2 regions of the Marinifilum sp. genome follow, and region 1 is predicted to be linked to the other one. Evidence: riboswitches for the same ligand, from Rfam matches in the RefSeq annotation. Region 1 holds a riboswitch; the other holds the start of a gene.
What was found. Region 1 has a riboswitch for thiamine pyrophosphate ahead of ACO05S_RS12410 (TonB-dependent receptor). Riboswitches for the same ligand answer to the same signal wherever they lie in the genome.
Positions count from the first base shown of each region.

Region 2: linked by a shared signal. The riboswitch ahead of ACO05S_RS00715 (class I SAM-dependent DNA methyltransferase) and the one ahead of ACO05S_RS12410 (TonB-dependent receptor) in region 1 are both predicted to bind thiamine pyrophosphate.

Region 1 is NZ_OZ246019.1:3,067,950-3,072,390, reverse strand. Features, by position in the region: gene pnuC (nicotinamide riboside transporter PnuC) at 1-209, opposite strand, end outside; gene ACO05S_RS12410 (TonB-dependent receptor) at 265-2,718, opposite strand; TPP riboswitch at 2,783-2,880, opposite strand; gene ACO05S_RS12405 (thioredoxin family protein) at 3,270-3,713, opposite strand; gene trxA (thioredoxin) at 3,821-4,183, opposite strand; gene ACO05S_RS12395 (CCA tRNA nucleotidyltransferase) at 4,393-4,441, shown strand, end outside.
Region 2 is NZ_OZ246019.1:188,075-192,515, reverse strand. Features, by position in the region: gene ACO05S_RS00720 (retropepsin-like aspartic protease family protein) at 1-740, opposite strand, end outside; TPP riboswitch at 2,070-2,168, shown strand; gene ACO05S_RS00715 (class I SAM-dependent DNA methyltransferase) at 2,261-2,962, shown strand; gene thiM (hydroxyethylthiazole kinase) at 2,968-3,768, shown strand; gene thiE (thiamine phosphate synthase) at 3,761-4,414, shown strand; gene tenA (thiaminase II) at 4,411-4,441, shown strand, end outside.

The sequences.
Region 1 (4,441 bases):
ACCCATCCGTAAACACTAATGAAAACATAGTAGAACTGAAGTGACATATCAGCATACAATTTTGCCACAAAAAACACATAGATATACATGGCAGAAGTAAGTAGACCTACAGGCCACAACCATTTGTTTTGCTTGATCTCCAAATACAAAAATAGCAATCCCGAAAGGGTACCTATTATTTCAACGATATGATTGATAATCCAGTTCATATTTTTCTTTGAGTATAGAGACGCACTATAGCACGTCTCTATATAATATCATTCTTTAAAATCGTAGTGTTACACCTGCCAGGAAATTGGTACCAGCTTGTGGGAAATAATATCTCCAGGTATTCTCAACACCCTGCACATACCAGTTTCCTCCATAAGCATTGTTTTCATACTTGGCATTAAATACATTGTTAATGCTTAATTGGAAAGCCAGTTCTTTCACCCTATTTGGCTTAATCGAATAATTAAAACGCAAATTGTGAACATGGTAACTGTCCAATTTACGCTCCACATTCGAAGTATTATCAAAATACTGCTCTCCCACGTATTTACTTACAAAGCTAAAATCAAATTCATTAGAAAGATTCCAGGTTAAAATACTGCTACCAACCATTTCAGGCGAATAACTGATATCCGTTTTTCCCAGGTCTGTAACTTTATCCATCTCCACCCAATTCTCATCATAATCTTTAGCATACTCAATAAAATTCTCAATTTTATTCCTGCTTAAAGTAAGGTTAGCATCCCATTTTAATTTTGGTAAAAGCTTTAGCCCCCAAATCAATTCGAGTCCTGCACGGTAGCTTTTGTCAACATTGGTCATGATATCGTAACCTACACTACTCTTTTCGCCTGTAGGCACTAACTGATCGCGATAATACATGTAATACAAATTTACTCCAAATGTCGCTTTCGCTGATTTATAGTTATAACCCAATTCATAATCGAACAACTGTTCTTGTTTAGGAGTGCTCAAAGGGTCGCCATTTGCTTCTTTAAAATTGGCCCGAGTTGGCTCTCTATGAGCTAATCCAAATGATACATATGCCGTATTCTTATCGTTAATCGTATAAAACAATCCGGCCTTTGGATTTAAGAAGTCGAACTTGTGCTCTTGGTTCAATTCCAGCAACTTTCCTGTAAGATCATCTATATTGTCATCCAAACCATTCATGCTATAGGTAATATGACGATATTGCAAATCGACATATGCACTCAATTGCGAATTCAAATCAAAATTAACTTTTGCAAAAGTGTTATAATCTGTTTTCTCGCCCTTGTTAAAATACCATTGGTAGTTATTCGAAAAGCCTCCATTCTCGGCCCAAAGTATATGTCCAAAGTGATCACCATCGTAACGATTCCAAGCTCCTCCAAACGAGGCATTCACACTATTTTTGCGGTAGTTTAATGAATATGTTAGCCCATAAAAATCATTTTTTAACCATTTCTGACGAGTTAGATCAGTCATTTCATAATCCGGATTTGATAACTCATACTCACCATATGGTTCATCATCTTTAAATTGCTCGTAATATCCTTTGCCTTTTGTGTAATGCAATGCAGCATTCAAATTCAGATTAGCAGTTAATTCCTGCGAATAGAACAACTGATAATGTGTTTGTTTGTAGTTATCAGTTTGATTGTCGTAATATCTGGTCACACCATCTTTATCAGTGTATTCTCCTGCCGGATTGTATCTTCTGTCCTCCACAACGCCATCATCGGTGCTATTAATGGTAGGATTTCCCCACCAGCTAATTCCGGTTTTCTGGTCACCCGAAACGACATTAAATTTCAACATGCTTTTTTCGGTGTAGTAGGTTCCGCTGGCAAAAAAAGATTCATGATCAGAAAAAGCACGATCCACATATCCATCAGATTTTAGCCTTGAGTAACGGGCATCGAAACTAAATTTGCCATTGATTAAGCCTGTACCTACTTTAAAAGTGTTACGAAAAGTATTGAAAGAACCAGCTACAGATTGAACTTCGGCATAGGGTTTAGGATTTAATGTCTCTGTTTGGAAATTAATGGTGGCTCCAAAAGCGGCCGCCCCATTTGTAGAGGTTCCAACACCTCGCTGAATTTGGATGTTATCAACCGAAGAGGCAAAGTCTGGCATATTCACCCAAAAAACGCCTTGAGATTCTGAATCGTTTAATGGTATTCCGTTAATGGTAACATTAATACGCGAGGCATCGGTTCCTCGAATTCTTAGAGCCGAATATCCCACGCCATTTCCTGCTTCGGACGACTCCACCAACGAAGGGGTTAAACTTAACTGGTAAGGAATATCCTGACCCGAATTTTGTTTTCGCACCTCTTCGCTACTTAAATTTGTAACAGCAACAGGAGCTTTATTTCCTGCCCTGGTAGCCGCAACAATCACTTCGTCGGCCATAATGGCAGTCGGATTCAACTGAAAATCGACGTTGGTTGATTCTGTAATAAATACCAAACTTTCCTCTGTTTCATATCCCAAAAAAGAGATGATTAATTGATATCCACCTGCTTTTAAATTCTTGAATTGATATTCGCCATACGAATTTGTTACAGTACCCAAATAGGTTCCCTTTACTGCAATTGTTGCTCCCGGAAGAGCATTTCCACTAATATCGGTAACTTTTCCTTTCAAGTTTAATTGAGAAAAACCAATAAAGCATACAAATTGCAATACAATTAACAGAGTTGCTCTGCGCACAACAGAGTTCATTTGTTTAAACATTGTGTAATAAATTAAAACGTTAATAAAATATTGCAATGAGGTAAGTATAAGATCAGGTAGGCGAAAAGTTAGTTCGCAATTTTCCTACGCCGGCATTACCCGGATCAGGTATAAGGGTATGATCTCAGCCTGTTTTAAAATAAGGCACCCCACTGTGAATTGCGCAAAGATAATCCGAAAACTAAGAAAAACAAAAAAGGCTTGCTTCTTAAATTAGTAAGGGGGTGAATGATTTACATCTTGTAAACACTCACCCCCTTACTAGTTGCTATATTTAACGTGAGTTCGACGTAAAATTCGTTCACAGTTTGATCTGATTTTGAGTAGAAATTTTCTCAAATTTTCGAAGGAATATCGGGATATTTCAAGAAGATCTGAGGAAATTTATGCCGAAAGCAGGCAAACACATAATGGAAAGTTCTCTTTACGACATCTTCACATTAAAAATTCCTCAAAATAGCACGCTATTCTTTCCAAATTTTTAATGCAAATCTATCCCAAATAGAACTTTCTGTGGATAGAATTTTACGTCGAACTCACGTTATTTATAATTACTTTGGTGCTTTTACATCTAAAATATCGTTTATTGCTTTTACAAATGTTTCTTTTGGCAAAGCCCCTTGAGCCATTGTAGGTTTTCCTTCCAAAGGTACAAACAACAAAGATGGAATACTCTTGATCCCAAATGCAGCCGAAACTATAGGAGCCATATCCGTATCTACTTTATAGATTTGAATGGCATTACCATACTCTTTTTGCAACTCCTTTAGAACAGGAGCAAGACGCTTACATGGTCCACACCAATCTGCATAGAAATCAACAATTACGGGCTTATTACCTTCAAATCTCCAATCTCCTCCTTTTGTGTAATCAAATACCTTCTCTTTAAAAGTATCATCATCCAAATGAATAATTTTAAAATCCGAACTTGACTGGGCGTAAGTACCTGTTAATCCAAGCAAGGCCATAAAAAATATCAACATCAACTTTTTCATCTTCCATTTATTTAAGGCATCAAACCATTTATTCTGCTTATTCCATTATCGCAATAAAGCTAATAAGTATATAATTACAAGAGTGTCGTCTTCCCGACCTTAACAAATTATTTAGAATCAACCCCTAAAACTTCGGAAAATGCTTGTTTGAAATTTTCTTTTGACAATGCTCCTTGAGCCATTTGTGGTTGTCCACCTTTAGGAATAAATAACAGCGACGGTATACTCTGAATACCAAACATAGCCGATAACTCCTGCTCTTTTTCTGTATCTATTTTATAAATATCCAGTGCATCTCCATACTCTTCTTTCAATTCATCCAAAATGGGGGCTACCATTTTGCATGGCCCACACCAATCGGCATAAAAATCAACCAAACACGGTTTAGATCCTTCAAATTTCCAATCCTTATTATTCTCGAAATCAAATACTTTTTCTTTGAATGTTTCTTTCGTTAAATATTCTACCATAACTCTACCTAAATTAATTTACTATTTCATATATCTGTAAATCTACATGTTTTTATTTGACAATTAATATACCAAAGTCTATTTTTAAATCAATTTTCAGAATCCATTTAAATAATTGTAATTTTGTCAGCATATTAAAAAGCAGGTCTGTCGTGCACAGATCTGCATATAGTAACAACCTAATTTTAGGTTATCTGATTAATTAAAAAGTGAAAGAACATTTAAAACATCCTATATTTTCAATTATCTCTGATATTG
Region 2 (4,441 bases), 1.9 Mb from region 1:
ATATCACCAACATAGAAACTGTCGGCAACTGCTAATTTTGATTGAACATTAATTTTAGTAGAGGAACCAACGTCAATATTTTGCTCAAATAAGGTTAAGTTCATTTTCTTAGCCTGACTTTCTGCAATGGTTGATAAGTTCGCTCCTGTATCAAAAATAAAGTCTTCGGAAACACCATTTGATTTAACGGGTGTCATTATGTGATTGAATTTGTTTCTGTAAGAAGCTATTTTTACCCAATTTTTTTTGTGTATAATTTGTGGCTTTACGTTTGAAAACGTCTCGAAGAGATTTTTCACATTCTTGTAATTGGGTGCCTCCGCACTGTCTAACACGTTTGGATAGTCATTAAGTATTTTTGCATAAATGTCTGATGCTTGCTTGTAATCATAGTTATACAAGTAATTGGATGCTTTTAAGTCCAATAGGCTTATTAGTGTCGAGTCGTTAAATTCATTTTTATACTTCTCCAATAAACCATTGATGTGTTCATTCGACTGTTTTTTTTCTCCAAAAGCATTTGTAACAAAAGCCTTATAATATAATAGTCTATCTTCTGTGAGTTTATCTTCATTACTTTCTAAAAGCTCACGAAGTTTAAAATAGTCCTTTTGCTCAAGTAATTGATGGTGCCTGTTGTCTATGATTTTGTCAGTTGTTTTGTTAGCGCAACTTGTCAAGGTAAATAAAATGCCTATAATGATTAAATTTTTTAAATATTTCATTTTCTGTCTGTTCATTTTTAATGTGTTTATATTAGAATGACCGCTAACTATTAATTTGTGCACTGGTGCACTTATTTTTCTTATCTCAGAGTAAAAAGGTGCACAATACACGCCATATTGGTATGTATTGTGCACTTTTTTTTGATTCACGATTCCAAATCTAAGAATTATAATCAATATTATCACGATTCAACAGGTAACAATTCGCATTGGGTTTGTTGAACACGGATCAATGCCATTTTGATGCATCAAAATAAACATATCATACCTTTAGGTCTGGATGATTTGCAACCGTATGGCAATTGAAAACAGAACAAAAAAGCATTGTCAGAGAAAATGACTGTAGAAATTCCCTAGGCGCATTGTTCAAAAGACAATGCCCTATGAAATTCCCTAGGGGCATTGTTCAAAAGACAATGCCCTATGAAATTCCCTAGGGCCATTGTTCAAAAGACAATGCCTTATGAAATTCCCTAGGGCCATTGTTCAAAAGACAAGGCTCTATGAAATTCTCTAGGGGCATTGTTCAAAAGACAATGCCCTATGAAATTCCCTAGGCGCGTTGTTCAAAAGACAATGCCCTATGAAATTCTCTAGGAGCGTTGTTCAAAAGACAATGCCCTATGAAATTCTCTAGGCGCATTGTTCAAAAGGCAACCGCCTTATGAAATTCTCTAGGGGCGTTGTTCAAAAGACAATGCCCTATGAAATTCTCTAGGGGCATTGTTCAAAAGACAATGCCCTATGAAATTCCCTAGGGGCATTGTTCAAAAGACAACGCCCTATGAAATTCTCTAGGAGCATTGTTCAAAAGACAATGCCCTATGAAATTCTCTAGGCGCATTGTTCAAAAGACAAGGCCCTATGAAATTCCCTAGGGCCATTGTTCGAAAGGAAAAAGGGCTTTTAAAACTTTTAGGGCTTTGACTTTTGAGAAAAACGGTTTTTGAACTTAAAAAAGCGGATTGTCACTTAAACAATGTCTGTATGAATTTTAAAATGGCCATTGTCACTTGAACAATGGCCATTTTGAATTTAATTTTGGCATTGTCAGTCGATCAATGTGCGTTTTTAAATTCAAAAGACCTTTTTCCTTTCGATCAACGCTCCTAGAGAATTTTAATATGCCATTGTCAATCGAGTTTTGTCCTATTTTAAATATAAACCTGTGTTGGATTGAAAATCCAAACATGGTAATTTTACGTCGAACTCACGTTAAATATTACTGCTGAGTTGTATGAGAATGCTCAATACAACAAACGAATAGATAAAGATCCTGATAGATATTTTATTCGGGCTTATTACAATAAATAGAAGAATTTTTGTAAAATAATTTTACCTTTGCCAAAACGTTAGGGGTGCTTGAGTAATCTATTCGGGCTGAGATTTAACCCTTTACCTGATCTGCATAATAGTAGCGTAGGGAAACGATTTATCTAATGTATAGTTTACCGTATAGATACAGCCGTTTCGCTTTGGTGAAACGGTTTTTTGTTTACTGATAATGCATGCGGTAATTAAAATAAGAGTATAAAATGGGATCAAAATTTAATCAGTATGCATCGGATTATGATGCGTGGTTTTTAGAGAATGAAAATGTTCTTTATTCGGAAGTAAAATTGGTGGCGCATTTCTTGAAAAACGCGGGAGAAGTTTTTTCGGTAGGTTGTGGAAGTGGATTATTCGAAAGCATTCTGGGCAATGAATTTGGCATTCGTATTAAGAATGGTATTGAACCATCGGAAGGAATGGCTGCTATTGCGAAGGAGCGAGGTTTAAATGTTGAAATCACCACAGCCGAAGAGATGGAGTTGGGAGAGGAGAATTTTGATACAATTCTGTTTAACGGTACACCTAGTTATATTACCGATTTACAAAAGGCTGTTGATAAAGCTTATAAGGCTTTACGCCCGGGGGGTAAAATTGTAATGATAGATGTTCCTAAAGAAAGTTCGTATGGTGTTCTTTATAATTTGGCCAAAGCTGTTGGTACTTGGGATCATGAATTGTTAGGTGGTGTTCATCCTCGCGATCCTTACCCAATAGAATTGGTGAAAGTTGCAAAGTGGAGAACCACTTCCGAGAAAATTGAAATGATAAAAAGTGCTAACTTTAAGAATCTGCAATTTGCACAAACTCTTACTAAGCATCCTCTTTATTCAAATCATGTGGCCGAAGAACCAATTGAAGGATATGATTGTGGTGATTATGTGGCGATTTGTGCAGTGAAAAATTAAACATTATGACTCCAAAAATCATTACAGAAAACCTGAAAGCAATTAAAGCACATTCACCTTTGGTGCACAATATCACAAATTATGTGGTAATGAATAATACAGCAAATGCACTTCTTGCCATTGGTGCATCGCCGGTTATGGCTCATGCTCAGGAAGAGGTTAAGGATATGGTTGGCATTGCTTCGGCATTGGTAATAAATATGGGAACTCTATCAAAAGAATGGGTGGAATCCATGATTATTGCCGGTCTGCGAGCCAACGAAAAAAAGATTCCCATTGTGTTCGATCCGGTTGGTGCAGGAGCTACGGCTTACCGCAGCCAAATAGCAACCAGAATAATTAACAATTGCAATCCCGAAATTATTAGAGGAAATGCATCTGAAATTATGGCTTTGGTTAATCAGGAAATGATAACCAAGGGAGTTGATAGTATTGTTTCTACTAATTCGGCAATCGATTCAGCCAAATATTTGGCTCAATTGCACGAGTGTATTGTTGTTGTTAGTGGAGAAGTAGACTATATCACAGATGGAAATCGTTTGGAAAAAGTGACTTTTGGATCTTCGATGATGGAAAAAATAACAGGAATGGGGTGTACCTCAACTGCTTTGTTGGGAGCTTTTGTAGCAACCAATTCGAACTTGTTCGAGGCTGCAGTAAATGGCATGATGGTAATGGGAATTACTGGTGAATTGGCCAAGGCAAAAGCAAACGGACCCGGCAGCATGCAAATGCATTTCCTGGATTGTTTGTATCACCTAAGCGAAGTGGAAATTGAACAAGCATTTGTATTGCAGAATGAATAGGAAAGATTTGAGTTTATATCTGGTAACAGATAAGGAGCTGGCTAAGGATAAAGCGCTTGAAGATGTTGTTGAGGAAGCAGTAAAAGGAGGTGTTAGCATGGTTCAAATTCGCGAAAAAGAGGCATGCTCGAAAGATTTTTACCAATTGGCGGCTTCCATTAAAAAGGTGCTTGAAAAATATAAAGTGCCTTTAATTATTAATGATAGATTAGACATTGCTTTAGCAGTTGATGCCGATGGCTTGCACATTGGTCAGAGCGATTTGCCGTATCATGTGGCTCGTAAGATTTTAGGACCAAACAAAATTATTGGACTTTCGGTTGAGAGTACTGAACAAGCTAAAGAGGCAAACCAACTTGATGTAGATTACATTGGATTATCGCCGGTATTTTCAACCCAAACCAAAAATGATATCGCCAAACCATTGGAATTAGAGGGGGTGAAGGAAATTATGAGCTTTTCGAAGCATGCGGCAGTGGCTATTGGTGGAATTAATTCGGAAAATGCAGCTGATCTGATTAAGGCTGGAGCCGATGGAATTGCTGTGGTTTCGGCAATTGTTTGTTCACCAGACCCTTGCAAAGCGGCAAATAAACTAAAGCAAATCGTTAATATGAGTTTATCACATAAAGCAACGGATACATGAAATGGTCTGAAGAGGCATGGAGAAGGA